Regions from separate parts of the Alteromonas sp. I10 genome, predicted to be linked through region 2. Evidence: riboswitches for the same ligand, from Rfam matches in the RefSeq annotation. Region 2 holds a riboswitch; the other holds the start of a gene.
The links. Region 2 has a riboswitch for thiamine pyrophosphate ahead of thiC (phosphomethylpyrimidine synthase ThiC). Riboswitches for the same ligand answer to the same signal wherever they lie in the genome.
Positions count from the first base shown of each region.

Region 1: it holds a riboswitch for thiamine pyrophosphate, as region 2 does, so the genes downstream of both, BZA03_RS00815 (TonB-dependent receptor) here and thiC (phosphomethylpyrimidine synthase ThiC) in region 2, are expected to answer to the same signal.

Region 1 is NZ_QJJN01000001.1:197,065-211,996, forward strand. It holds gene BZA03_RS00805 (GNAT family N-acetyltransferase) at 72-2,333, opposite strand; gene BZA03_RS00810 (acyl-CoA thioesterase) at 2,393-2,818, shown strand; TPP riboswitch at 2,949-3,052, shown strand; gene BZA03_RS00815 (TonB-dependent receptor) at 3,108-5,198, shown strand; gene BZA03_RS00820 (hypothetical protein) at 5,216-5,479, shown strand; gene pnuC (nicotinamide riboside transporter PnuC) at 5,479-6,123, shown strand; gene BZA03_RS00830 (phosphotransferase) at 6,080-6,931, shown strand; tRNA gene BZA03_RS00835 (tRNA-Trp) at 7,142-7,218, shown strand; gene BZA03_RS00840 (alanine acetyltransferase) at 7,537-8,265, shown strand; gene rimI (ribosomal protein S18-alanine N-acetyltransferase) at 8,274-8,774, shown strand; gene BZA03_RS00850 (hypothetical protein) at 8,903-9,199, shown strand; gene BZA03_RS00855 (DMT family transporter) at 9,428-10,357, shown strand; gene BZA03_RS00860 (LysR family transcriptional regulator) at 10,365-11,261, opposite strand; gene BZA03_RS00865 (MFS transporter) at 11,454-12,653, shown strand; gene BZA03_RS00870 (TIGR03571 family LLM class oxidoreductase) at 12,664-13,572, shown strand; gene dkgB (2,5-didehydrogluconate reductase DkgB) at 13,594-14,430, shown strand; gene BZA03_RS00880 (alcohol dehydrogenase catalytic domain-containing protein) at 14,461-14,932, shown strand, end outside.
Region 2 is NZ_QJJN01000006.1:242,419-257,350, reverse strand. It holds gene BZA03_RS13535 (LysR family transcriptional regulator) at 1-736, shown strand, start outside; gene BZA03_RS13530 (MBL fold metallo-hydrolase) at 874-1,635, shown strand; gene BZA03_RS13525 (YcjX family protein) at 1,849-3,234, shown strand; gene BZA03_RS13520 (YcjF family protein) at 3,237-4,349, shown strand; gene BZA03_RS13515 (threonine/serine exporter ThrE family protein) at 4,448-5,674, opposite strand; gene thiH (2-iminoacetate synthase ThiH) at 5,903-7,036, opposite strand; gene BZA03_RS13505 (thiazole synthase) at 7,033-7,803, opposite strand; gene thiS (sulfur carrier protein ThiS) at 7,805-8,014, opposite strand; gene BZA03_RS13495 (HesA/MoeB/ThiF family protein) at 8,011-8,805, opposite strand; gene thiE (thiamine phosphate synthase) at 8,798-10,399, opposite strand; gene thiC (phosphomethylpyrimidine synthase ThiC) at 10,396-12,306, opposite strand; TPP riboswitch at 12,581-12,692, opposite strand; gene BZA03_RS13480 (heme biosynthesis HemY N-terminal domain-containing protein) at 12,804-13,979, opposite strand; gene BZA03_RS13475 (uroporphyrinogen-III C-methyltransferase) at 13,976-14,932, opposite strand, start outside.

The DNA.
Region 1 (14,932 bases), on a different contig from region 2:
GGCTTGTTAACGCAGGTATAGTGGCTCTACGCTAAGCTGATTATTTGTACTTTCAGGCTACAGACTTTCTATTATTTGAAAGCAGGCAGAAGTGCTTCTCTTATAACAATAGTGACTTCTTTTAACCCACTTGCTTTTAGGTTTTCTTCGTTTAATGTAGAAACAAGTTGCTTCACATTCATATCTGAATGTGTAAGTACTTTTCTGAGAAAGCGCTTCGTGTTAATGATTTCAACAAGACGCCATAGCGTATATAGTATTGTGTTATTTGGCTTGTTCAGTTGAGTATTTGCGCTTGGTGTAGGCTGAGTCTCTGCATAACGCGCAATTTTATGTAATATCGGCCAAACATCATCTAAAGTGCGTGTGCCTTGGGTAAAATGTACTAACTTTTCTACATAGATTGTCAGTATGCTAATGGGCACGTTGTCTAACTGGTTATCGAATTTAAAGCTCTCTTTTAGCGCTACCAATTCAGAAAGCAGTTTTTTTGCTCTGTTAGAATGAGGATATAACGCTAGTGCACTGGTTTCGCCACTGGCTTTATTAGGCTTTCGCCCATAGTCTACGATCTCAAATCCATTTCTTGTCCAAAAACTGTCTAACTTAAGTGTCGTTCCATAAGAAGTACAGATAGCGTCAATACTTTGCTTCTTGGCTTCATCACTAACTCTTTGTAGCAAGTAACTGCCCATACCCTTACTCTGCGCAAGCGTATCGACGGCAATACGGTTAATACGCCAATATCTAAACGTTGCTGTTTTTGCATCAGCAGACAACAGAGCAAGTCGCTGTGCACCTAAATGCCCTTTAGGACGACGCTTTCCAGACGCAATCCCCAATGCGGTATCGTTCAGGTAGTCGCTACCTTCAGCGTTTATGATTGCAGCACCTATCACGTTGTCGTTGAATTTAAGTATGGCAACAAGTACATCCGGGCTATCCATCAAGCGCATAAAATCATCGGGCGTAGTTTGATAATGGGCTAATGAAAGTAGCGACATTATTTGCTGAAGCGCCTCTTCGGAAATGGTTTTAAACGAACTTATGGAAAAATCGTAATCTATCGGTGGGTTAATACTGTTTTTGAAATTAATCTCGCCAATATTGCGCGCCGCATCTCTGTCCTCAAATAAACAAGTCGTATTGAAAAAGGCTTCAATGGGATCATGTTCGAACCATCGTAACGGCGTTGATAGTCTTAAATGGATAGCTGATGGCGGTAAACTAGGGATGAGTTTGTGAATAAAACCACTGCCTGAACCTTCATAACCCAAAAGCGTAGTACTAAGCACCCACTGCTTGTGGTTGGCTATGATCCGGTATACATCCGGGAGGGGGATTGAAGCCGCTTCATCAACAATTACAACGTCGTACTTTTCATCTTCTGTGGTATATAACAAGGCACTGTCAGGGGGCACCCATTTTACACTGCCAAACGTCGCTGCCTCATTCTTATCACCAAGGATTAGTTGGGTTTGAATGTTAGCGGTGGATGGTTGTTGTGTTCTGACACCTGCTATTTCGTACTGTTGAATACGTGAAAGCACGTTCTTCACATTATCAAAGCGTTCACTGGTTAATAGTACATATTTACCCTGTCTGATTAGGCTTTCAATGAATATACCTAATAATGATGACTTGCCTCTGCCTCTTGGGGCGGTAATCAGCGCGTTTAGTTTATTAAGTGAGTGTGCTTGATATAAACGACTGTATGCCTGCTCTTGCTCTTCTGATTTAAATAGTGAGCCTCTATAGACGTTTGATGTTACGCCTTGGCTAATGCGGTACATAGACGTATCTGGAAGTGTGGTTTTTTCTTCAGTGTGAAATGCCACGTAGTCGTTGTTACGCAGGTGCTTTATAAAGCGTTCGAGGTATCGACTTTGTGTAAGCGTAAACCCCTCCGACAGGAACGAGACCGAAATATTGTTGACCCATTCACTCAATGCAGGGCAAATAAGTATTAAACAACCACTGCGTTTAACGATCCCCGCCACTGCCATCACGTCGCCAGGTTTGAATGAATCGCGACAGTCTAATGTGGCAATGTCACATTCGCTCCCCAGTACTTGTTTGCGGTTCTTTCCCTTAAGTGTATCGCCAGCAAAATTCACAACGCTTATAGATGAAACTTCATCTACAAAGGCTTGAACGCTACGTATGGCAGCTTCACAAAAATCATCATTGCCAGATATTACAAGCATTCTCCGGTGAAGCGGGCAAGTCACGTTTGATAAGTGTGAAGCGTGAGAGCTTTTTTTGCAGCCATTTTCGCCGCTATTTTCAAAGTAGGGGGCTAATAGCCATTCGCGTAATTGAGTTAGCGCCATGAATCAGTTTTTTCGGTATAATCTAACGCTATAGTAGCGATTTATTATGAGGAATTCGAATGCGCTTTCTTTCTCGGCGTCTAGTTATGCCAAACGACCTTAATTACGCCAATTCTTTGTTCGGTGGCCGCGCGTTAGAATGGATAGACGAAGAAGCTGCAATTTGGGCTATTTGTCAGCTAGAAACTAATTGCTTGGTAACTAAGCATATTGGTGAAATTAGTTTCGAATCACCGGCTATGCAGGGTGATATCGTAGAGTTTGGTCTAGAAACTAAAGCTGTAGGCCGTACGTCTATTACCGTAAGCTGCTTGGTACGCAACAAAGCAACCAAGAAAACCATCTGTTTTGCAGACGATATCGTTTTCGTAAAGGTTGACCCTGATACGCGTCAACCAACCGCACACGGCAAAACGTTGGAAGGTTTAAAAGCACAAACTGACGATGAAGTACGTCGCCTAAATATGAATATTGACGCTGAATAGCCCTAAGCTTTCAACGCCTTATATCATATATAAAACCTTACGTTAGCTTAACGTCTTATCTGCTTGACGGCGTGTATCGAACTGGTAGACTCCGTCGCAGAAGTTGAGTTTGCTAGTTTTAGCAGCGCAACACTATACCAAGGGGTGTCCGTTTTCGGTCTGAGATCCACATTCGTGGGAACCCTTAAACCTGATCCGGATAATACCGGCGTAGGGATGGTTCACAATATAGCCTTATCACCTGCCGTTAGACCCGGATCTTTTTTCTTAAATAAGAATAAGAGATCCCATGTATAAAACACTTTTCACACTTTCACTGCTTGCTAGTTCCGTTGCGGCCTATGCGCAACAAACCAATGTAAGTAACACTTCAGATAGCACGCCATCAGATATTGAGCGCGTCATCGTATCTGGTGATTTTCGTCAAACTACACTCGACCAGTTAAGTGCTAGCGCGACCATTTTAGATCAAGAGCGTCTTCGCAGTAGACAGCCGAGCCATATCGACAGTGTGCTAAACAGTATTCCAAACGTAAACTTTGCAGCTGGTGCGTCTCGCGGCCGCTTCGTGCAAATTCGCGGTATTGGAGAGCGTAGTCAGTTCGCCGAGCCTATCAATCCTTCTGTAAGCTTTATCGTCGATGAATTTGATTTTTCAGGCCTTGCTGCGGCAGGTCTTATTTTTGATACTAAACAACTAGAGGTATATCGCGGACCTCAGGCTACCTTATACGGCACAGGTGCATTGGCCGGAGCGGTTAAACTCTCCAGTAATGACGTGGGTAGCGACGCCCCAGACTACGTTGAAGCCCGCATTGGGAACAAAGAGAGTTACCGTATTGAAGGCGCCACTGGTGATGATATCAACACGGATTGGGGCTATCGTGTTGCGCTGGTTCATAATCGCAGTGATGGCTTTGTAGAAAATACGTTCTTAAATAGAAGCGATACCGCGAATATCGATGAAACCGCACTGCGCTTTGCCGTTGAAGGCAGTGTAGATGAGCGAACCACACTAGCGCTTACTTATCGCTGGTACGATATCGATAACGGTTACGATGCATTCTCGCTAGACAATGACAACAAAACGCTGTCTGATGAACCTGGATTTGACGAACACCAAACCCACGCTGTTAGCGCGCGCTCTACAACCAATACAGCAGCGGGCGACTTTATTCTAATTGCCACCCATGCTTCTCACAATATTGCTTATGGATACGATGAAGACTGGACATTCACAGGGTTTCACCCGTGGGGTTATACGTCTTTTGACGCCTATTATCGCGATGTAGAAACACAGACCGGAGAGATGCGTTTCGTGTCATCTGACAGTGCCGCACTTTTTGATGGTATGACTGACTGGACAATAGGCGTATTTTATAAAAGCACGGAAGAAAAGCTGCTGCGTCAGTACACTTATTTGGATAGTGACTTTGCCAGTGAATACACGCCTACGACGACCGCTATATATGCTCAGACTGAAAGTCGTTTGAACGAAAATTTAGTACTTGTAGCAGGGTTAAGAGTAGAAAACTACGATTTTGATTACGCTGATAACAACCAGCTCACTCGCGCGTTCGACACCACCATGGTAGGCGGGAAAGTCGCGCTTCAGTATACACAGGGCGATCACTTCTATTACGGCAGTATTTCACGCGGATATAAAGGGGCAGGCTTTAACCCCGACAGCCGCGTGAATGACAATCAGCGATTCTTCGACGAAGAGTATAACTGGAACTACGAAGTAGGTGTTAAGGGCCCATTACTTACGCCTGACCTAATTGCTCGCGCTGCAATTTTCTATATGGATAGAAAAGATACTCAGGTGAGCGATTTTGACGTTATCACTCGTGATGACGGTACGGCAGGGTTCGTAGATATTATTGATAATGCTGATTTAGGAACAAACAAAGGAGCCGAGCTGGAGCTTAGCTGGATTGCTAGTGAAGCATGGCAGCTTGATGCAAGTGTTGGTTACCTAAGCGCTACCTTTGAAGGGTATACGCTTGCAGACGGTACTGAAGTGTCTGAGCAAAGACAGGCTCAATCACCTAAGTGGACCGCAAACCTGTATAGTGAGTACGCACTTACAGATAACATGCTTTGGCGTGTAGATGTAGATTACAAAAGCGAATACCGTTTTTCTGACGGCCATGATGTAACCTCGCCAAGTACTACGCTGGTTAATTCGGAGATTGTGGTGTTACACGGTGATTGGCAGACATCACTGTGGGTACAAAATGCCTTTGATCGTGAGTTTTACACCCGTGGATTCGGTGGTTTCAGCAACGACCCTCGCGATGAGTATGCCTTCGATGAGCCATATTACCAAATAGGTAACGGTCGTCAGTTTGGCGTTACTGTTAAGTACGCGTTTTAAAATAAAAGGAAACAGACATGCAAGTTATGGTTGAACTGTCGTTGTACCCATTGGTTAACGAATACATTCCACCTATTCAAGATTTCATTGATAGGTTAAATAGCTATAGTGATATTGCAGTTTCAACAAGCTCAACCAGCACGCAGGTTACAGGTGACTATGGTGTGGTTATGAAAGTACTTGGTGAAGAAATGCAAAGGACCCATGAAGAAGTGGGGCAGGCTATTTTCGTTGCTAAGTTCCTAAACTTCGATGCCATGCAATCTAGAAAATCATCTTAATGGCTAACTTTTTTTCTGAGTTTACCTCACAAATTGCCGCTACTTCACTGTTAGAGTGGGTAGCGGTTGTCCTCGCTATTGCCTATGTGTTGTTAGCCGCAAAACAGAACAGCTGGTGTTGGCTGTGCGCCTTTGTAAGTACCGCAATTTACACCTGGCTATTTTGGCAGGTGACTTTGCCATTTCAGTCTGCGCTTAACTTCTTTTATATGATAATGGCGGGATACGGTTATTATCAGTGGTCGAAAGGGGCGGAAGACGGCGATGTTAAGCCAGTGCTTCATTGGCCTCTCTGGGCTCATTTGCTCATTGTGCCGAGTATGTTATTGCTCGCTTGGGTTCTGTCTGAGGTGGCAGGCTCACAGTTCAATAGTGAGTACCTACTATTAGATGCGAGCATTAATTTATTGAGTGTAGTCACAACATTTATGGTGGCGCATAAAATCCTGCAAAACTGGGTTTATTGGTTTTTCATCAATTTAGCGTCCGCCTATTTATACCTGCAAGTGGGTTATGCATTATCTGCTTGCCTGTTCTTAGGCTATGTTGGTTTTGCGGTATTTGGGTATTACCAGTGGCTAGTACAATATAAAAAACAAGGTGAACAGGTTGGATATCATCGCCACGCTGCAAAAGGCGCTTAATCTTAGCGACAGTGCGAAAATTTCGTCACACCCTGCTGGAGCGGTAAATCACGTTTACCGCGTTCAAGAGCTCGCAGATAGTCAGTTACCCTTGATTGCAAATAACCTTCAAAGTAGTGGGCAACCAAAGTCGGATCATAACCCTGTCGACTTAGCGGTGAAATGGATGGGCGATGATGACTTTAGTGGGGTTAATCGTGCGCACCAATTTGCTTTGCAGCAACAGCTTTATAGGTTGGGAGTAGCGCCGCAACCTATATGGTTAAGCGATGATGAAACCATCTGGGTTGAACAGTGGCTAGAGCACAGTGACAGTGCGACGCTTTCAATGCTTGAGCTGGCCAACACCCTCGCTCGTATTCATTCTTTGCCCATTACCGCTAGGCCATTAGATTTAGCATCAAGATGGCAGCATTATATTAATGTTGCACAGCTCGATATGAGCAGTGAGCTTTATCTAAAAGCCCAATCATTGCGGAAACAAGTAATAAAAAGTGAACAAGACGATGACGACTATGTGTTATGTCATAATGACTTGCTAACTAATCACTTATTACTGAGCGCAGATAACTCACTCAAAATTATTGATTGGGAATATGCCGCCATGGGAAACCGCTACTTCGATTTAGCAAGTTGCTGCCTTATCAATAAACTTGAAATCAATGAATGTAGAGAGCTCGTTAAGCATTACGCCAAGCTAATGAATATCGATGAGCACGACGCGATAGCGAAATTTGATCTGCACACCGAGATTGTCGCTATCACTAATGACCTGTGGTTTACTGCGCTTAACGCCAATAAGGTCTAATTGTCATAAACTGCTCCGCATTTAAAGTGACGCTGCATAGAAGTCGGTTTAAAAGCGGGCAATAAGACAAAACACAGGTGATGGATAAAGCCTATTTGGTGTTATTCGATTGAAAAAACAGCGCATTGCGTGTTAATTAAGCATGCAGTGCATGGTAGTGATAAAAAGGCTTTACCTTTTTAATGTCATCCGTATAATGCACAGCGCGCTAGGGGTGTAGTTCGAATTGGTAGAACAGCGGTCTCCAAAACCGATGGTTGGGGGTTCGAGTCCCTCCACCCCTGCCACTTTCTCTTCTTGTGAACGTTTACGTTCAAATCCTAAATCGTTTCTTTGTTAAATTCTTTTTAAATTCTTCTTAAATTTTTTTGGTTTCTGTTGCTAGTGCTTAATTTGCTGCAGCTGTTTTATTTCCTCTTATACCAAGGGCTAGGCATTATAAATTCGCGAATAATACTTAAGAATCAACGCTTATGAATTAGCGCTTGAGCATTAAAGAGCAAGTACAATCCAAGCAAAAGAACGCGATAGTTATTCAACCAAGCCTGCAACTTTAGTAAACTAAACAAATATAATGAACTATTCACGTTAGGTGTTTTTACGCAATGTCTCTTACTTCATATCAGCAGGCGGTTTTACAGGAAATGGGGATCCCTGTTTGGATCACCAAAGACGCCTACACTGAGCTAAAGCAGGAAGACCAAGCGAAACAAAACAACGCCAATGCAGCACAACGCAACGTCGGCAGTACAAATAGTTCATCGACACAGTTACCCTACAGCCAAAACGCTCAAACCAATAAGCCGCCTTCAACGCCAATATCTCAAGAAGAAAAGCAATCACGGCTTGCTCAGTTGAGAGCAAATGTTGGCAGTAGCGCGAAAGATAAGGCTAAGCCTAAAGACGGCGGGGCAGCAAAACTTTCCACGCTTGGCGCATCGCACAATGAAGGGAAAGTAGGGCAAACCGAAACAGGTGCTTCACAGTCACACAACACTTCGCCGTCTTACGACAATGCGGTTGCCTCGCAAGAGTCTTTAACAAAGTCTATTGGCGCAAAAGGGCTGGTATCGCCTGAAGGTATCCCGTTAAGTGCCGAACAGAAAGCAAAATCACAGCAATGGCTGAAGGACTTGCAGCTAGCCTGTGTTCAGTTGGGTATACCGTCACAGTGGGCTAGCACCATAATGATTGGCCGTACGCTATCGGTAACCGAAACGGCCATTATATTGCCAGCCACACCGCTTAAACTCACAGCTGTGCAAAAACGGGAGCTGTGGGCGCAGCTTATCAGCGCAGCACGCGAATTAAACCATTCAGCTAACGGCCAGTAGTCGCGTCGATGAAGTTAACAATCGTACCGCCACAAGGCTTTAACGAGCACATTGAACTTGCGCATGCTATCCATCAAGAGGCACAAGTGTCGCCTTGGAAACTAAGTACCTTCGCGGATTGTTTCACGGAACCCTATTACGGGGTGTTTGCCTTTGAAAATGACAAGATTGTTGGCTATGCCATCATGCTTGAAGTCGTTGATGAAGCTACGCTGATGGATATTGCGGTAGACAGTGGCGCAAGAGGCAAGGGGGTAGGTCGCGCTTTAGTTGATTTTGTCATTGAGACATCGGTAAAAAATGCAATGCGTGAAATGTGGCTAGAAGTGCGTGAAAGTAATGATACTGCGATTGCGCTTTATGAGAGCTCGGGGTTTGAGCATATAGAAACCCGCAAAAATTATTACACCGTAAAAAATAATGATGACGGGCATGACAAGAGTAATGGAAACAGCGCACAAAAAGAAAACGCTAAAATCATGAAGTGGACAAATCCCACCTTAGCCTAGTGTTTGTAATCCTAGGTATATACGTTTCGCGTATATCAAAGCATTATCTGAACTCAGCATACGCTTCCAGACCATAGCCGTGCGTGTTTAAATTAGAACACGTCCCCATCAATCAAGGTAGAAATAGCATGGCTAAAGTGCTCAACAAGGCTTTAATCTCATCAAAACGATTTGCTATAAATGTGGTTACCTACAAAGAGGGTCATAGCGTGTTAGAACATAATGACCCTATGGGCAGCGGGCGTTACTTTAAATTTAATGTAGTACTAAAAAAGCCGAAGCGCGGCGGTCAATTTTGGGCAGAGAAAGTCATCTTTAATCTCTTTAACCGCATTTACTTTTTTCGGCCAGATAAGTACATGCACAGCGTAAGCAAAATAGAAAGAGGTGAGCGGAAGCTGCTGTCTGTTGCATTGTACCTGTAAGTCAAAGTGTTTATCAGTGATTAACCACCCGTATAGCAAAGTTTCCACAAGGTTTTAAAAAGTTGACCATTTGGTCGATAAATTGGCGTGTTTACACGGTCAGGAAGGTTTTAATCCCTTGCTAATTCACTTATATTTGCGCCCGTAAAATTCTCCGCCTACATTCAGCTTACCGGGCGGTAGAAACTTCTCTTAACGCAGTTCGTGTAATTGGATTTTTTAAAACGCATGTCTTCATCATCGGTGGCGGAAAAAGAGCAATCAAAAGGCATTAAAATGCTTTTGGTTGCGGTGTTGTGTTTAGGGCTTAACTGGCCAGGCATGAAGTTAGGGCTTGAGATTGTAGGGCCTGTATGGATGGTGTGCTTGCGCTTCTTGTTAAGCCTTCCGGTACTCGCGCTGTTTGTACTTATCACCAAAAAACGTTTACCGGTGCTCAATCGTAAAGATCGCTCGGTGGTGTTTGTCGTTGCCTTTTTCCAGTTTATCCTATCAATGGGGCTTATTACTGTCTCACTGCAGTTTATTCCTGCCGGCACGGCCAGTATTCTTATTTACACTACACCGCTTTGGATGCTGCTTATCGACACTCTATGGTATCGGCAACGTCCGCCTTCTAAGCGATTAATTCTAACCGGTATATCTACCATTGGCTGTGCAATGATTTTATTTGCTTCGGGACAACCGGGCGCATGGCTACCGCTCTTTGGTATGTTGCTGGCATCTGCATTGTGGGCGGTCGCTATTCGAAGAGTGTCTTTTCATAAGTGGAAGGGAAGCGTCATTGAAGCTGTCTTCTGGCAGTTTACCATCGCAGGTTTCGCCATGCTTGCTATTGCACTGATAGTTGAACCAACACCTAATTTTGGGGCTTACGATATAAGCGATTGGTTACTATTGGCGTACATTGGGCCAGTGGCAACGGGTCTCGGCTTTGGGCTTATGGTAGCAGCGGGGCCTAAATTGCCACCAGATAAAATTGTACTTATTAGTACACTTACGCCGATAGTGGGTTATGTAAGCTCTGTGATATTGCTTAAAGAAACGCTGCTGCCTATGGTTATGGCCGGCGCAATATTGATGATAGCCGCGCTAATAGTAAATGGCCTCCCCCAAAGCACACTTAAAAAAATATTAGGTAAAGGCCACGCGAAATAAAGGTAAGTTAAAGAGTTAGTCGAGGCTGTATAAAATCTAAAAACGCAGAGATACGAGACGATACCGCGCTATTTTTATAGTATACCGCTTGTACCGACTCTCTGCGGTTTGGGCTGACGATGTCGTCACGAAATAGCGCTACCAGCGAGCCTGCACTGATATCTTTGTGTACCATAAAGTGAGAAAGTAACGCGATACCTTGACCTGCCAAGCACAGCTGGCGAATAGTTTCACCGCTTGACGCACGAAGACTGTACTGCAAGTTAATATCTTGCTTGAGCGGCCATTTATTTAGACTTGGTGAGTCGCTAAAGCCAATCAGTTTGTGTTTGTTTAGCGTGCTAATTCCATCCTCACCTTCAGATATGGGATATTTTTCAAGATACTGTGGGCTTGCCACAATATGCAGCTTACTTTTTCCTAAACGTCTAGCGTGCAAGTTAGAGTCGCTTAAATCACCAATACGTATTGCGATATCGGTTTTATGTTCCAACAGGTCGATAATGCTGTCGTGACTGGTGATATCGAGTGTTATGTCAGGAAATGCTTCTCGAAATTCACCCACTAACGGCGCTAGCTGGTGGAACACAAACGGGCTCGCAGCATCAACCCGAAGTTTTCCAGAAGGAGCCCGCTTTAATAGCCGTAATGCTTCTTCACCTTTTTCTAATATATTTAGCCCGTCTCTGGCATATTGCAGGAAAAGCTCACCTTCTTCTGTTAATTCCAGCCGTCTGGTAGTGCGATTCAATAGAGTTACATCTAAGCCATCTTCAAGACGAGTAACTGCTCTACTAACTTTTGCAACCTGCTGATTGAGTAGATTGGCAGCACTGGAAAAACTACCTGTATCCACAACGGTTAGGAACGCTTCTAAATCTTCAGTTTTTGATGAGACTGGCATCGCACACCTTATATTTTCAAATATCGCAAAAGTATTTTGTCATTAGTGCTGTTTTTTGCAAATAAATTTATCGTCAAACTGTACGCACTTTATTAATGGCTTTCAAAAAACGGTGTAGTTGTTCGTTCTAGAAGCCAATGGTGGCGTTGTTAATCAAGCCATCTCGTTAATTACTTTTTGAGGATAATTGAAATGCCTATTGCATTATTTGCGTTAACGTTAAGTGCGTTTGCTATTGGCACAACAGAGTTCGTGATAGTGGGGCTTGTCCCCACCATTGCCACTGATCTTGGCGTTACGTTACCAAGCGCAGGCTTACTGGTAAGCTTGTACGCCGTTGGTGTTGCCGTTGGCGCACCGGTTCTTACCGCCCTTACGGGTAAGTGGAATAGAAAGCATGTTCTGCTTAGCTTAATGGCGCTATTTGTGGCTGGTAATATTCTTGCTTGGCAAGCGCCTAGCTACGAGAGCTTAATATTAGCTCGCATTTTGACAGGCTTAGCGCACGGTGTGTTCTTTTCCATAGGGTCAACTATTGCTACAGGGCTAGTGGCGAAAGAAAAAGAAGCCAGTGCTATTGCCATTATGTTTACGGGCTTAACCGTAGCCTTGGTTACTGGCGTACCTTTGGGTACCTGGATTGGTCAAAACTTCGGTTGGAGAGCAACCTTCCTTGTGGTTTCCGCGCTTGGCACACTTGCGCTAATAGGCAGTGCGTTGCTGGTACCGAACAACCTTAAACAAAGTAAACCGGCCACCTTGAGTGAACAAATGAAGGTGTTGGTTCAGCCTCGTCTGGTATTAGTGTATCTAATGACGATATTGGGCTATGGCGGCACATTTACGGCATTCACCTATCTCGCTCCTATATTGCAGGAAGAGGCGGGGTTTGCGCCCTCAGCCATCAGCTTAATTATGCTGGTTTACGGTGTATCTGTCGCGGTAGGCAATATTTATGGCGGCAAGCTTGCTGACAAAAAAGGCCCAATCCGCGCGTTAACTATCATCTTTTCAGCCCTTGCGGTCATCTTGTTTGCCCTGACGTTTACTATGGGCAGTAAAGTTGCCGCAGTGATCACCGTTTTAGTGTGGGGCGCCTTTGCCTTTGGCAATGTTCCAGGACTTCAGGTGTACGTTGTTCAATTAGCAGAGAAGTTTACTCCTAATGCTGTTGATGTCGCTTCAGGTTTAAATATCGCGGCATTTAACATTGGCATAGCAGTGGGTTCAATTCTAGGCGGTGCAATCGTCGACGGTATGCAGTTATCTGATACCGCATGGATTGGCGCAATTATTTCTGTTGCAGCGTTACTTGTCACGCGCTATAGCGGCTACTTAGACAAGCGCGCACTCAGTACTGCGAATACGGCGAATAACACAACGAGCGCGTAGGGAGGTCATAATGACGACAAATACCTTTGATAAGCTTGCACAACACACGTTCTCAGTAGGTGTAGAGCTTCCGCTAGATAACGACTGGGCGCATTTCGACGCCACAAAAGGTACGCCATTCGGCGTACCTGATATGACCGAGCATCACAGCCGTATTCAACTAGCCGACAAACTAGGGTTTAAAGCAGCGTGGGTACGAGATGTGCCAGTTTATGACCCTAGCTTTGGTGATGCGGCTCAGGTTTTCGAAACCTTCACTTACTTGGGCTATTTAGCAGGTATCACAGACAATATTCTATTAGGCACAGCCGCCGTTGTTTTACCTCTTAGGCAGCCATGGCTTGTCAAAAAGGCGGCAGCAACGGTGCAGCAGCTAAGTAACGACCGCCTTATACTCGGCGTAGCCAGTGGGGATAGACCTGTTGAGTATCCGTTGTTCGATGTCGATTTTGACAGTCGCGGCGAGCACTTCAGGCAGTCACTGGAAATTGTAAAGCACGGTGAGAATTCCCTTAAGCCTGGCATGTCGCTGTTACCGCGCTCAACCACGCCGCCTTTGTACGTTGCAGGGCTCGCTCAGCAAAGCCCTCAGTGGGTTGGAGAAAATATGGACGGTTGGCTGGCGTATCCAGGTACACCGAACGAGCATGTAAAGCGCGTAGAACTATGGCGAAATGTCGCGGGCAACAAGCCGTACGTTAGCTTTATTCATCTTAATTTGGTTGAAGACGATGAAGCGCCCATAAAACGCCACCGGTTCGGGGTTGAAACTGGTGTAAATGGGCTTATCAAAGAACTCAATGCAATGAATGAAGCGGGGGTTGATCATATTGGCCTGCACTTCAGACGTAATACGCAACCAGTAGAAGTCGCGATGCAGCGCATTGCTGACAATGTATTACCTCACTTTCATAAATAACGGAACCAACAAGGAGGCATCATGCCGAATGTAAATCAGTCACAATCTAAAATTCCTTCGCTAGGTGTAGGCACGTTTCGCTTAAAAGACGATGAAGCCTATAACAGCGTGACAATGGCACTTGAAGTGGGTTTCCGTCACATTGATACGGCGCAAATTTACGGCAATGAAGAAGCGGTAGGTCGCGCTATTAAAGACGCTATTGCAAACAATCTTGTTGCACGTGAAGACCTTTATGTCACCACCAAGGTGTGGAATGACAAGCTGAATAAAGCAAGCTTTGTGGATAGCGTAAAAGAGAGTTTGGAAAAGCTTCAACTGTCGTACGTTGACCTGCTACTTATTCATTGGCCGTCACCGGAAAACGGCGAAAGCATGGAAGAGTACCTAGGTGAATTGCTGCGCGTTAAGGAACTGGGACTCACAAAAGAAGTTGGTATTTCTAACTTTACCGTGGCACAAATTGAAGAAGCGGTGAGTATCTTGGGCGAGGGCGTTATTTCCACGAATCAGGTAGAGGTACACCCTTATCTTACTAATGAAAAAGTGCGTGCAGCGTGTGAGAAACACGGTATCACAGTAACAGGATATATGCCGTTTGCTGTTGGTAAAGTGCTAAAAGACGAGACTATCATTGCAATTGCAGATAAGCATGGTGTGAGCACTGCTGAGGTAGTGGTAGCCTGGGAGCTGGCCCATGGTTTAGTCACTATTCCATCGTCGACTAAGCGCAAGAACCTGGAAACCAATTTCAAAGCGCTTGAACTTACCTTGAGCGCTGACGATATCGCAAAGATTGACGCGCTAGATTGTGGCGACCGTCAAGCTAACCCAGATTTTTCACCTGCATGGGACTAATCGGAAAAATCACTGTGTTAAGGAGCTTTTATGCAAGCTAACGTTTGGCAATTTGAACAAGCTGGCGCATCGCTGGTAAAGCAGGTACGCGAGTTTTCTGAGCCGAAGGCAGGGCGTATTGTCGTGCGCAACTATGCTATTGGCATTAACCCAGTTGACTGGAAGTTTATCGATGATAACCCGCGCGACTGGGAAAAAGGGCATATTCCCGGAGTGGACGGTGCGGGTGTTGTTGTCGCTGTAGGTGAGGGCGTTGATAACAGTCTATTGGGTAAGCGTGTGGCTTACCATCATAGCCTAGGTGAAAACGGAAGTTTTGCCGATCATAGTGAAGTGTATGCAAGCCGCGTAATGGTGGTGCCAGAAAGCGTTGATTTTGCACTAGCTGCTGCGTTGCCATGTCCAATGCTTACTGCCTGGCAAGCGTTCAGTAAAGTGCCGGTCCGAAAGGGGGCTGACGTGTTAGTCAGCGGTATGGGCGCCGTTAACAAATTGCTGGTGC
Region 2 (14,932 bases):
CATGTTGCCTACTGCGGCCTGCGAACGGCTAGCGCCCGCTATTCTAAAAGCCTTAAGCGATATTCGAAAAGCATTAGGGGAGTTTGCCGACTTCGACCCGTTACACAGCCATCAGCGCTTTGTTATTGCCATGCAAGAGTCTCTTGAATTAGGCGTTTTACCTGTCCTGCTTTCAACCCTTGAAAAACAAGCACCTAATGTCGAAATAGTAAGCACTCGCTTACATCGAGATACAATGTTGGCAGACTTAACAAATCGAAACCTCCACCTTGTCATTGATATTGGTCGCGCTGTTGCCGCGCCCATCTCTCACTCACTATTGCGCCGCGACACCTACAAGGTGCTTATGAATAAGCAAAACCCGCTGGCACAAAATATAGATAAGAAAAAGTATGTGGCGGCACGCCATATAACGGTGTCGAACCGGGCAAAAGGGGCGTCGGTAGAAGAAATTGCGCTGCAGCAACTAGGTATAAGCCGTCCTTCATTATGGCGTTGCCAAAACTATCGCGCCGCGGCAGATGTGGTGGCTAGCACTAACGCTTTGTTAACTTTGCCAGGCTCTGTGGCTGATGCGGTAAGCGATGATAACTTGATTAGCACCAAACTGCCGTATCAGCTTCCCGCGTTGGAAACACACCTTTACTGGCATAGCCAGCAGGAAGGCGAGCCCGGGCTAATGTGGTTACGCAATTTAATGCTACACTTGTTCGCTGAATCTGGTCTTACCAGATAGGTTCTGATAGGATTCAGCGCTATAGGCATTATCACGCAGCCCACACTTTGCCAGCGATTAGCGGGGTTTAGTGCTAGCGTACATGAAGTATGTCAGAGACCGCGGTAGACGCGTGTTTTGGTGAAAAGGAAGCAGTAATGAATATTCACACACTTGCAGGCTACATACAGCATATTTATCTTGTTGAAGACAGCAAGGGGTTGCTATTGCTTGATGGCTGTAGCCGCGCCGATGTAGACAACGTGTGTCGATACATTACGCAAACCTTAGGTCGTCCGTTAAGTGACTTAAAGCTGATTGTGGTTACACATATGCATCCAGATCACGCCGGAGGCGCCATTAAACTGCGTGAACGTACTGGTGCGCAGGTGGCATCTCACCCCAAAGCCATTAATTGGTATGCTGGGTTTGCTGGGCGTACTGCTCACGGCATAGATTTGTTGCTAACCTGGTGGGTGGCCAATCGTATTGGCAAGCCAAGAATGCCCATTTGGTACAACCCAATACTAGCGCCAGACATGACGCTTGCCGACAATCAGTTACTGCCCGGTTTTCCTGACTGGCAGGTTATGTACACGCCGGGTCATACCGACCACGATTTAACGCTTAAGCACATTCCCACGCAGCAGGCTTACATTGCCGATGTATTGGTACAGGTGAAAGGTGAACTAGTACCGCCATATCCGTTATGTCACCCAAACCAATATCGCGAAAGCTTAAAGAAGCTGGCCCAGTCACATATTGATACATTCTTTTGTGCTCACGTTCCGCCCACCAAAAAGTCGGATATCGATTTTGAACACGTTATTGAAAACGCGCCGCGCAAACCTAAGAATCACTGGCACTCCAGTAAAAATCGCATAAAGAAAAAGCTATTCAACAAGACTCGCGAGCATTAGTTTATTAGCCGTCGTTAGCTTTACTTATTTTACGCAGCGGCGTGTTTAGCTGGCACTGCCCTTGCTTTTCCCCCTTAATAACCACATTAATCCTATAGGCATATCTATAATAACGAGAGGGCAATAATGTATAGGCCGCACTCTCTGGATATTATTTTTAAAGGTTTAGGTTTAAGGGAATAGGAACTGCAAAGGCAGAATACAAACAAGATAATGCAAAAAAATATCGCTACGCTTTTTGACAAGACTCGGGCAATGGCGTCGCTAACTGGCGACAAACTTAGCAGTGTGTTTAACAAAGAAACTCACAGATTCACCATTACTGGGCTAAGTCGAAGCGGTAAATCTATGCTGTTCACCAGCCTTATCACTATGCTGAAAAGCCGTAGTGAAGAGGGCTATGCGTGTTTGCCTTTGCTACGTTATTTGCCGCCATCCCAAGTGCTTGATATGCGCATAGAGCCCATTGAAGGCTACAAACCGTTCCCGCATATACAGAACATTGCTGATCTTGAAAACGGCCAATGGCCTAAAGCCACCGAAGAAGCATTCGGTTTTAAGCTGGTGGTGCGTTTAAAAGAAACCGCCTCATTGAAGCGTCATGTACTGCCTCATAGCGATGTGGTGTTTGAGTTTATCGATTACCCTGGAGAATGGGTGACCGACATTCCCATGCTAAGTAAAACCTATGCTCATTGGTCAGACTCTGCGTGGGCTCAGCTTAGCAGTGGGCCGCAGCAGTATTTTGCCAACCAGTGGAAAGCGTTTGTTAATCAGTTTGATTTTGAGCAAGAGCCAACCGAACAGCGTATTCAGCTGCTGGTTAATGCCTATCTCGATTATTTAGTAGAAGCGAAGGCCAACGGCATCTCGCTTCTTCAACCGGGTAGTTTTTTATTGGAATCGAGCGACTTCGATTGGCAGGCCTTTGGTTTTACGCCGCTTCCTTCTAGCATCACCAGCGATGTATCACACCCTTGGTTTAAAATATTCGACAAGCACTTTGCTAAATTCCAAAGTGGGTGGTTAACGCCGCTGAAGCAGTCCATTTTCAAAGAAACCGACAAGCAGATAATTCTTGTCGATTTGTTTGAAGGGCTTAACCACAGCAGACAGCATTTGTATCAGTTAAAAGAAACTCTGAGTCATTTGGCCGACACCTTTGTGTACGGGCAAAGCACGTGGTTTTCACGCAATGTGCTGAAAAAAGAACAAATAGGCAGAGTGGCGTTTGTGGCCACTAAGTCTGATTTAGTGCCTGTAAGTCAGCGCGCTAACTTACTTAATTTACTTACCCAAATTACCGAAGGGGCGAGAGCACGGTTTGACGGTAAACCCATACAATTTGAGCATTTTTTAGTGTCTAGCATGCAAGTAACCGACGAAGGTAGTAATGATGATGCTATTCGTTACAAAGACACTGATGGCCGCTATGTAGAGTCTACGTTCGAACCTATTCCCAGCACTTTGAAAGAGATGGAAGAGGGTAGCCACTTTCCAGTACCTGATGTGAGTGTACCTAGCGATTTTAAGGCGCGTATTTTAGCGGGTAAGGGCGTAGATAGATTGCTTCAGTTTTTACTGGGCAAAGGAGAGTAAGAATGAGCGATAAACCTTATACATTTGACGAAAGCCCAGAACAAACAAGCCAGTCTACGCTTAGAAGCGATGCAATTTACGGCGATGTCGGTGAGGAAGATCAGCATAATGCGGTGACTGGATATGGTAAACCTAATAATGACCATGAAAGGGATGCGGTAACAAAACCACAGTACAAAACCAAAGTTAAAACACAAACCTTAGACATAGCGCAGCCTGAAACCAAACTTCCGCAACAAGTTACCGAGGATGTATGGGAAGTGGATACTAAAAAAGGTGGCCTGTCGTTAGGTGCGGCAACATTAGGATTTGGCGTTGTTTCATTAATTGGCTTTTTTGTTTTTGAAGCTTATACCACCCTTGCGGCAAACGTTTCCGAGCACCCCATCGGTACGGGCGTACTGGGCGCATTATTGGTTGGTTTTGTAAGCTGCTTTAGCTTTTTGAGTTTTAAAGAGTGGCGAGGCTACAAGCAAGTAAATACGGCGATGGAAGATGCAAGCGTTATCCGAGATTTGCTGGCTAGTAATGGGACAGAGCCTTCAGCGCAGAAAGAGCCTTCAGCGAAACAAAATCCATCAGCGGGAACAGAAGCATCGCCACAGAAAATTGATCGCGTGCTAAGCCAGCACGGCAAACGCTTTTCGCGGGGGTCTTACGCAGCGCATTGTTTCGACCGTTATAAGCAGCAGCTTCAAGACGACATGACAGGCCCAGAACGATTAGGCCTGTACGAAGACACGGTACTAAAACCTGTTCAGGAAAAGGCGCACAAGGTGCTGAATAAAGAGTCGGTGACCGCCGGAAGCCTTGCTTTTATAAGCCCCAATAATCTTATTCAAACTTTTGCTGTGGTATGGATTAGCTTTCGTACCATTCGTCGAATGGCCCGCGTGTATGGACTAAGGCCAAGTACAGCAGGGAACTGGAAGTTGCTTAAGGTGTTGGCGCAAAACATTGCGGCACAAGGCGTGTTTGACTTAGCTACCGACGAAGTTGCCAATCAAATTGGCGGCAGCTTGTCGGCGAAGTTTATGGAAAATTCTGCTGAAGCGATTGCTGCGGGCGCGCTCAACGCCCGTTTAGGACGAGCGTTGATCAAGTTGCTTAAATAGCGCGTCTTACCTGCTTGTTAGGCTGCGCTAGTGATTTTGCGCAGCCTAGTTGCACCAGCCGCGCTCTAGCACGAAACTCTTAGGTTACTGTATCAACGTTATAGCGCCTTTTTAGTGGGCACCACCACGTTAGCAAAGATTAATCCCGCCACTAGTGACATAAAGATAAGAAATACTTCCTGCCCCAAATGGTCGGCCTTCACAAAGTCTTGGCCTGTCATAAACGAGTTCAAGCCAATATAGGTCTTAGACCCCGGCACCAGCACTATAAGTCCGTGCATAGCCACAATGGTCGCGGGTTGGTTAGCAATGCGGGTGAACGCATTCGCAAAAATGCCTAATGCAAACGCACCCACGAACGCGCCCAGCCCAGGGCTCATGTAGTCAGAGCTCCATGCGGTAGCACTGTAGGCAATAAATGCTGCTGCCAATGCCCATGGAATGTGTTTAATACGCGTTCTGAATATCGCAACTAGGGCAATACACAGCAAGAATACCGCTAGCCAAGTAGCCCAGTAAGGCAGCGATTCTGCAGGGGTATACACGTTTTCACCAAATGCACTAAAGCCCACTGACACACCCAAAAAAGCACCGAAATACAGCTTAAACAGCTGCATGATGGCGTCCATAGTACGAGCCGTGCCCGACACCATGTTTCGCGATGAAAGCTCGGCAAGGCCCATAGTCAGGGCTAGTCCGGGTACAAATACAATCACCGATGAAAGCACAACCAGCGGAATGTTAATGCCAGGGTCAACGTATTGACCAATAGCACAGGCAAGAATGCCGCCAACGAACGCGGTGACAGGCTCTAGCATCAAGTTTACGCGTTTAGACTGCTGTGCCCATAAGGTCCAAAGATAAGCCACAATACCCAAGGCACCCGACCAGCCAATTTCACTCCAGCTTGCACCCATTAGCATAGCAAACGCGCCGGTGGCCATAGCAAAGGCTACGCCTGTAACCCATTTACCATAAGGGCTGCCCATGGCATCTATTTCATTTAAGCGCTTGTCAGCTTCACTTAAGGTTAATTTGCCCGACAGCAGTTCGCTGGCCAGTTCATCGGTAAGCGACAACGCGTTCATGTCTAGCTCGCCTGGAAGCAAACGCGCAGCATGGTTATATTCGTCTTCGTGACGGTCACTCCAGATAACAAAAGTCAGTGAAGTTGGCGTTGAAATAAATGAAGCGTGTACGCCTAAATACTTAGCGACTTCACCTAGGTAAGCTTCAAGACGGAACGCAGGGGTACCGTACTTGTGCAGCATTTTGCCTAGCTTCACTATAAATCTACGAATTTGAATAAATTCAACGGTATCCAACGCACTGCCCTTTAGTTTTGATAAATCTAATATGAGATAAATGAGACAAAAAAGCCAGACGCATAGGTAAAGTGTCTGGCTAAAATTTGGGCGGATTGTACGGAGGGTTTTGCACGAAAGCAAAACAAATTTTCTCTTATTTTCCCTTACAAAAACTAATCGATTAATCCATTAAAAGTGCGCTCTTTAGCGCGAGTTTTCAAACGAAAAATACAGGTATTCTTGCGCTTAAACACGTTCTGTAAACGGCATCCAGTCTTTCCAAACGGGTTCCAGTCCTTTCATTGAAAGTGCGCTCACGACATCTGATACAGATCGGTTATCGTCAATATCGAATTGATTTAGTGCCTTCGATGGGGCGCTGTAACCGCCAGGCTGTGTTTGCGAGGCCGCACTCATAGACGTTATGCCAAGCGGCATTACACCATCCCGAAATATCGCCGACTCTCGGGTAGACAGCGAGAGTTCTGCTTGTGGGTTAAAAATGCGGTGGGCGCATATTAGCTGCAGCAGATCTCGCTCGTTAGGGAGTTTACTATTGGTGAGGGCGTTGCCGCCAGTGCTGTTACCTTCACAGCTACGAAGGCGCGGAAAAGCAATAGATACACGGCTTTGCCAGTAGTGTTGCTGTATTAATTTGCCGTGAAGGGCGGTCATGGCGCTATCAACCCGCCAGTCGCCTAAACCCAGTAGTGCGCCAATGCCAATTTTATCAATGCCGGCTTTCCCTATGCGATCGGAGGCTTCTAAGCGCCATAAGAAGTCCTGTTTTTTTCCTCGAGTGTGGTAATTAGCGTAATGCTGCGGTGAGTAGGTTTCTTGATACACTAACACCGCGTCTAAGCCCAGGTGCTTCAAGGTTTCATATTGCTCACGCTTTAAAGGTTGTACCTCCATCATAAGGTAGCTCACCTTTTCGCGAATGGCGGTTAGTGTTTGCTCAAAATATTCCATCCCCACTTTGGTTTCATGTTCGCCAGTAACCAGCAATACCTGTGAAAAGCCTAAATCTTTGATGGCTTCAATTTCGGTCAACACTTCGCTTATAGACAGGGTTTTGCGCTTTATTTTGTTGCTCATTGTAAAGCCGCAATAGGTACATTCGTTGGCACACAAGTTTGACAAATACAGAGGTACAAACAGCTGCATGGTATTGCCAAAGCGATGGCGAGTAATTGTTTTAGCGCGATAGGCCATGGCTTCTAAGTACATAGCGCCAGCGGGAGAGATCAGCGCCATGAAGTCGTCTAAAGAAAGTGTATCTTTACCTAACGCTCGTTCTACGTCGCCCGCTGTTTTGCTGTTTATCGACATAGCCACATGCGACAAGTCTTGCTGCATTAATGCCTGTGCTACCTTCATACCGCCGGCTCCAAAAAGGCGGTAAGCGGGCTAGAGGCTTTGGCAAAACTGCTGGTAGCACCAAGTCCAGCTTCAAAGGCTTTTCGCCCCGTTTCTACGGCGCTTGCGAAAGCTGCTGCCATAGCAACTGGGTCCATAGCCGTGGCGATGGCCGTATTCACCAATACTGCGTCTACTCCCAGCTCCATGGCCGCCATAGCTTCGCTTGGCTTACCAATGCCTGCATCTACAATGACGGGTATCGACGCTTGCTCAACAATAATTTGCAAAAAGGGTTTGGTTTGTAAGCCCTGATTACTGCCAATAGGCGCGCCCAATGGCATAACGGCAGTGCAGCCTACCTCTTCTAAGCGTTTACATAAAACGGGGTCTGCTCCGCAGTAAGGCAAAACGTGAAACCCTTTTTTAACCAGTGCCTCTGCGGCAAGCAGGGTTTCGATGGGGTCGGGCAATAAGTAGCGTTGGTCTGGATGAATTTCCAGCTTCACCCAAGGGCTACCTAATGCTTCGTAAGCAAGTTCGGCGGCGAATATGGCTTCTTTTGCGTTCTTAGCTCCCGACGTGTTCGGCAAAAGAGTAACGCCCAATGCTTTTAATGCCGAAAGCGTTTCATCTTGTGAGCTATGGCTGGCGACACGCTTCATTGCCAAGGTCACCATGCTGCTCTTGGCTGCCTGTACCGCGCTTTTCATGGTGTCCAGGTTACTAAATTTGCCAGTGCCAGTTAACAGGCGGGAAGGGATGGTGTGATTTGCGAGTGTTAGCATTTTAGCCTCCTGCCACTAGGGTGAAGATATCCACGGTATCGTTGTTACTTAAGTAGGTTGTTGGCCATTCATTCTTGCTGATAATGGCGGCATTTTTGGCAACGGCGGTGCCTTCGTCTTTCAATTGTTTTAGAGCAATTAATTCACTAAGTGATATAGGAGAAATCACGCTCATTGGTTGATTGTTCACGTTGATATTAATTTGGGTCATTGGCATACCTCACAAGAAGAAGAGGGGGGAAGCTTGAAACTTTGCAGCGTACCTTGGCCTGCATGGGCGTTTACGTAATGGCCCCATTTAATATCGGCATCGAAGCCCCTTGCCAGAAATAACAAGGCTTGGGTAGCTTGGTGGCATGCTGCCATGCCTACTACTGGGCCTAGTACACCTTTGCTAACGCAATCTTCGCGTACGGCAACATTATTCACTAAACACTCGTAGCAACCGCAGGTGGTTGAGTTTTGAGGCAAGTTCAGCGCTTGCCAGGTAAGTCCACTGGCTGCGGCAATAAAAAGCGGAATAGAGGCGCGAAACGAGGCCAGGTTTATCTGTCTTCGTACCGTCACGTTGTCGGTGCAATCCAGCACGCAGGTGGCTGATGCAATCAAGGTTGGTAAGTTGTTACTATCAGTAAATAAGCTTTTAAACTGGATGTTTAAATGCGAGTTCACTTTACGCAGTTCATTGTAAAGCGATTTAGCTTTAAGCTCGCCTAGGTGCATTTCATTGTAGCTTATTTGGCGCTGCAAATTACTAATGTCGACGGTGTCACCATCTATAAGTGTAATGTTGCCCACTCCTGCGCCTGCTAAATAGCGGGCGGTTAAGCTGCCTAATCCACCTAAGCCAACGATAACAGCGTGTGCACCCGCCAAATTAAGCTGTCCGTCGTGATCAATGCAATCGAGTAAGAGTTGTCTGCTGTAGCGACGTATATCCTGATGCGCTAACTGCTGGCCTACTGAGTGACTAAGTGAATGAGTAGCTGAATGACTAAGCAAACCCAGCCTCCTCAACCAATGCTTGGTAGGCTTTTAGCGGGTATTCTGCCTGAGTGATTGCACTTACCACAGCAATGCCGCTAACGCCGGTTTTAGCTACATCGCCTATACGCGATAAGTTAATACCACCAATAGCAACGGTGGGAATGCCATCGCAAAGCTGCACATACTTTTCTAAACGTGCTACACCTTGGGGCTTCGAAGGCATGTCTTTGGTATTGGTGGGGAAGATATGACCAAGGGCAATGTAAGACGGGTTTAAAGCGCGAACACGTTGAATTTCAGCGAAGCCGTGCGTTGATATTCCAAACCGTAAACCCGCACTACGGATGGCGTTTAGGTCTGCGGTGTCGATATCCTCTTGCCCCAAGTGCACACCGTAAGCCCCGAGTTCTATGGCCAGCTCCCAATAGTCATTAATGAATAATTGGCAGTCGGTGTGTTTCACCAATTCTATTGCCTCTTTTATTTGCTGACGAATGTCTTCTTGGGAGCCTTGTTTAACCCGTAGCTGCATGATTTTTACGCCCGTTGGCCAGAGGCGGGCTATCCATTGCACACTATCCACTACAGGGTAGATGCCTAAATGAGTATGAGTAAGTGCAGGAAAGTGGGCTTCTTTACAAGACGAGGCTTTAAGAAGGGAATCCTTATCCCGCTCTTTTTCATTAGCAGTGGCGCCACGTTGGTGAAAGGTCACCAGCGGAAAGCTCTCTGGTTTTGCGGGAAAGCCGTTGGTTTGTGCAAAGTAGGTGGTTAATTCGTTACTTATGGCGTTTGCGTTAGCCGCTGCGCATTGCTTTGGTAGTGTATGGCCACGAACTTCGCTGACGTAAGCATTAGCAAGCGTAAGTGCGTCTTCAATGCAGTAGTCGTGCACAATGAATGCCGCTAATGCGCTGGCTAACATACAGCCTGTGCCGCGAAGGTTGCCGTTAGCGTATTTCGGCTGGCTAAAACGAAGAGTGTGAGAGGCACAAACAAAAATATCGCTCACGTTTTTTTGCCAGTGGGCGTGACCGCCTTTCACGTACACGCTCTTTGCGCCTTTACCCCTTAGCCGATTGATTGCAGTTAGCAAGCTCGCTTCATCAACAACTGGCAAATGAGTGAGCCACGCAAGCTCATCGATATTAGGCGTAACGATATCTACCGTATTCAACAGTTCGTCAACTACGCTTTCGCTTAACTCACTCAGCACGCCACCTGACGAGGTAGACAGCACAGGGTCCCATACAACGAAGGGGCGAGGGTTAGATGTTTTTTGAATACGTGCACACAACAACAGCGCTTGCTCATCATTAGCAATAGCGCCAATTTTAATAGCGCGTGGTGGGGTATCTTCAAACAGCACCTGCCACTGCTGATTTAATGCCGACGCGCACATGCTTTCCTTACTAAGCATGATTGAGTTGGACTGCACGGTAAGTTGTGTAGTGAGCACACAAGCATGGATGTTCAGATCGGCCAATGTAATGGCGTCGCGGGTAACGCCCGCACCACCGCTACAGTCAACGCCTCCCACACACCACACTACAGGAAGTGCAGTGGTGAGGTTGTTGGATGCAGGGCTTATGGACGCTTTCGCCATCATGGTAGCTCTACCTTGCTATCTGCAGTGTGATAAAGCTCTGCGCCAGACTGATTGAATGCCTGGGCCATCTCTTTCATGCCTTTTTCTTTCTCAAACTCTTGCTGCTCTACTTGTTTAGCCACATCGCGCACTTCCTGAGAAATTTTCATGCTGCAAAATTTAGGGCCGCACATAGAGCAGAAATGCGCAACTTTGCCAGACGCCTGCGGCAAGGTTTCATCGTGATAAGCGCGCGCAGTATGTGGGTCGAGAGCTAAATTGAACTGGTCTTCCCATCTGAATTCAAAGCGAGCTTTCGACATGGCGTTGTCGCGAATTTGTGCACCTGGGTGTCCTTTTGCCAAGTCGGCAGCGTGGGCTGCAATTTTGTAGGTGATAAGCCCCTGTTTAACGTCTTCTTTGTTAGGTAGGCCCAAATGCTCTTTAGGTGTTACATAGCACAGCATTGCGCAGCCATACCAACCAATCATGGCGGCACCTATACCTGAAGTGAAGTGATCATAGCCAGGAGCGATATCGGTGGTGAGGGGGCCAAGGGTATAAAACGGTGCTTCGTGGCAGTGCTTAAGCTGCTCTTCCATGTTCGCTTTAATCATATGCATTGGCACATGCCCCGGGCCTTCAATCATTACCTGAACATCGTACTCCCATGCAATTTTCGTCAACTCTCCAAGGGTACGTAATTCAGAGAATTGCGCGTCGTCGTTAGCGTCAGCTACGCTACCAGGGCGCAGGCCATCACCTAGCGACAGCGCCACATCGTACTTAGCGCAAATTTCGCAAATATCGTGAAAGTGCTCATACAGAAAGCTTTGCTGGTGGTGGCTTAAGCACCACTTTGCCATTATCGAACCGCCGCGCGATACAATGCCGGTAACCCGCTTTGCGGTAAGGTGTACGTATTCAAGCAGCACGCCAGCGTGAATGGTGAAGTAGTCTACGCCTTGTTCGGCTTGCTCAATTAGGGTGTCTTTAAACATCTCCCACGTTAAATCTTCGGCTACACCGTTTACTTTTTCTAGCGCTTGATAAATGGGGACGGTGCCAAGAGGAACAGGACTGTTTCTAAGCAGCCACTCTCGGGTTTCGTGAATATTTCTGCCGGTAGATAAATCCATGATGGTATCGGCGCCCCAGCGTGTTGACCACACCAGCTTTTCTACCTCTTCTTCAATAGACGAGGTGACTGCTGAATTACCAATGTTTGCGTTAATCTTTACTAGAAAGTTACGCCCTATAACCATTGGCTCCAACTCGGGGTGATTGATGTTGCATGGAATAATGGCGCGGCCTGCGGCCACTTCCTGGCGTACAAATTCGGGCGTGATGGTATCGGGTAAATTCGCACCAAAGTGTTCGCCTTTGTGCTGCTGCGTCAGTTCGGCATCTTTAATGGCCTGGCGACCCATATTCTCGCGAATGGCAATGTATTCCATTTCAGGGGTAATAATGCCCTGTCTTGCGTAGTGAAGCTGGGTAACGTTTTTGCCTGCTTTTGCTTTTAGTGGTTTGCGGCTGCGAATAAAGCGGAAATCTTCGGTAAAAATGTCGTTTTCACGCTCTTTCGCAAAGCTTGATGAAACGCCCTCTAACTCAAAAGTATCGCTGCGCTCTTCAATCCACTTTTGGCGAAGCGGAGCTAGGCCTTTGTGTACATCTATGTTTTCTAGCGGGTCGCCATAAGGGCCAGAGGTGTCGTACACAGGAATGGGCGGGTTTGGCTCTAAGATAGGGTTTTCTTCGGTGCCACCCACTAAACTGTCGTGTTGGTGAATAAGGCGCATGGCCACACGAATATCGTCACGGCTGCCACACTCGTAGTGGCGTGTTGAATTTGGGTAAGCTTCGCCCGCAAGTTCATTAATGAATTGTTGTGCTTGTTGGCGCTGTTCGCGTCTGTTCGACATAGCATTTTACCTTGTAAATTTAGGTTCTAAAAATGCTTGTCAGGAGTGAAGGAGAATACAAAGTGTGAGTGTAGAAGGGGATAGTCCCGTTACTCTAGCGAGATTGTTGGTAAAGGTTTTGGTGATTACAGCCCTTTACTCCGTTGATGTTGACTTGGGGATAAACTTGAACAGTTTACCTTGAGTGACGAGCAGCACCGTCATGGGTGTGTCTGTATCATCAACAGCAAAACAACTTCGCTTCACAACGCTAAACCACGGTTTAACATTGTGCACATTGTATTTTCTTGTTCCCTTCGCAGGTATTAGCCTGATCAGGTTCTACGGATCCCACTTTCGCGGTCTCAGCTTACTGGGTTAACAGTGAAGCACTCCGACAAGTTGTTTAAGTCAATTCGGGTTGTTGTTGAAACAACCCGAATTGAGAATTCCTTTTTACTATATCTTCAATTTTACGGGTAATACAAGTACTACCAGAAAGCTAAATGAATATTCATCTAGCTGGCTAGCTGCTGACCTTCCTTGTAAAGCTGAAGTGCAGTGGCTGTGTCGTGCTTGCGTTCGCTAATTGCAGACAGCAGCAATAAGTCTTCTTTGCGCGACTTCATTTTAGTGGCTTTAAGCAGGGCTTTTTCCGCCAACACATCATCGCCTGAGTTAAATGCAACTTGGCCTAGCGTGGAGTATAGCGACACGTTTTCTTCGTCTTGCTTTATCCAGCTTTCAAGCAGTCGTAGTGATGGCGATGCATCAGGAATATTAAGCTGCGTGAACAGCGGAAACAGGGCGCTATTCGGGCCACGCTTTTGCCATTCAACTAGCAAATTCTGTGCGTCGGCATGCATACCTTGGTCAAGTAACTGTTGAATGTAGGCCGCGCGGTAAGCATCGTCGTGACGAAGCTTACGAGGTAGGGTTTCCCAATACGATTTAAGCTCGACAGCGCCTTGTTTGCTGGCAATTTCGGCAAACTTACCTTTGGCGATGCGCTGGCTCCATGCGGTGTAATCCGCTTTGGGCAATGCTTTACGCCAGCCTGACAAATTCTCCTGAAGTACTTGCCACTTACCTAACTTGGCAAGAATTTGCGCTTTCAACTGCACAACCTGCTTGTTCTCGCGCTCTTGCTCGTCAAGTTCGTTAAGTTTCTCTAGTGCCGCATCGTATTTTTCTTCAGCCATATCAATACGCGCGTGCATGACCGTTGCGGCTACTTTCGCTTTTGGAAAGTCAGTTGCCTGAACGAGGAAATAACGGGCTTTGGCTAAATCGTTATTGGCAAAAGCAATTTGCGCTGACGCCAAATAGTTAACGCCTTCGAAATCGCCGTTGGTGGTTTTGCTTAGCGCCTTTTGAGCTGTATCAAAATCACCTGCAGCCATTGCGTGTAAGCCGTCGTAAAACGCACGCTTTCGTTTGCGCTCCCCCAAAGTGCCGAACCATTTATGTGAACCTGTGATCAGGCTTAACGCCCACAATACAAGTCGAGATAGTACGTACCAGGCAATGACGGCACCTATCACTAAAATACAAAAGCTAATCACCGTCATTTCAACAGCGGTGTTACCCAGTGATATTAGTACGTAGCCCTTATCGCCTAACAACATCGGGCCAACAATGAGTGCAACAACGAATGCGGCTAATACCGCAAGGGCAATAGCTAACCATTTCATAGTGCACTTGCTCCTTGTCCGAACACCTGTTTAACGCGGCTATCCAATAGACGCTCTAGCGGTTTTTGTGACGCTAGCTCTGTAGGTATTGGGCGCGATACATCGGTAGCAATGAGGTTTTGTAGTGCATCTACAAAGCCCGTTACTTGGCTTTTTTCGGTGTCGAACTTTTCAATAATTAACGTTTGAGCGTATTGAAGCGACTGGCTGTAAAGCCCTGCATCGCCCTGAAGCGCGGCGGTTTGCGCGTGCATAAGCTGTAGACGAAGCTGCTCTTTTGCTAGGAACTGGGCTTCTAGTGAAAGCACTGGCTCAACCGGGCCTTCAATAGTTTTCACCGTAAGAAAATCGTTCACCAACGAACGCCACACCTTCGCAAGGTTCTCCTGCCAGTCGTCAGCTGACTCCGATAAGGTCGTGTCTTCTGCATTGGCGTCTTCTGGTTTTTCGAAGGTATCAAGTGGCAGTTTGTCAATTTGAGCAATCATACCCGTAAGCGCGAGGGCGACGGAACTTTGTGATACAGGGTTAAGCTGTTGTAAGGTTTGAATATCTTCTGCAAGGTTTGCGCGAACCGGAAGTACCGATGGATCGGCCAACGACTTTAAGCGTTTATCTGCGTTAACTAGCAGCAAAATTGCTGTGCGTACGTCGTTTTCTAACCAAAGCTTTCTGCCTGCCATGCGAACTAAGTAATCAGCTTCAGCAATGAGCCAGTCTGCCGGGCGGCGACCTTCCATATTATTTAGTTGCTCAAGGGTCGATTCAGCTTGCAGCGTCAGCTTTTCGTTTTGCGCTTTTAACTCGGCTACCGTGCTTTCTAACGTCTGGTTGGTGCGAGCTACTTTGTCGATAGAGGCAACAAGATCAGCGCGCTCACGCTCAATAGTGTTTAGCTGAGAGGTCGTCGTTTGAAGTGCAGATTCAGAGTCCTTGCTTGCCGACTGTTGCTG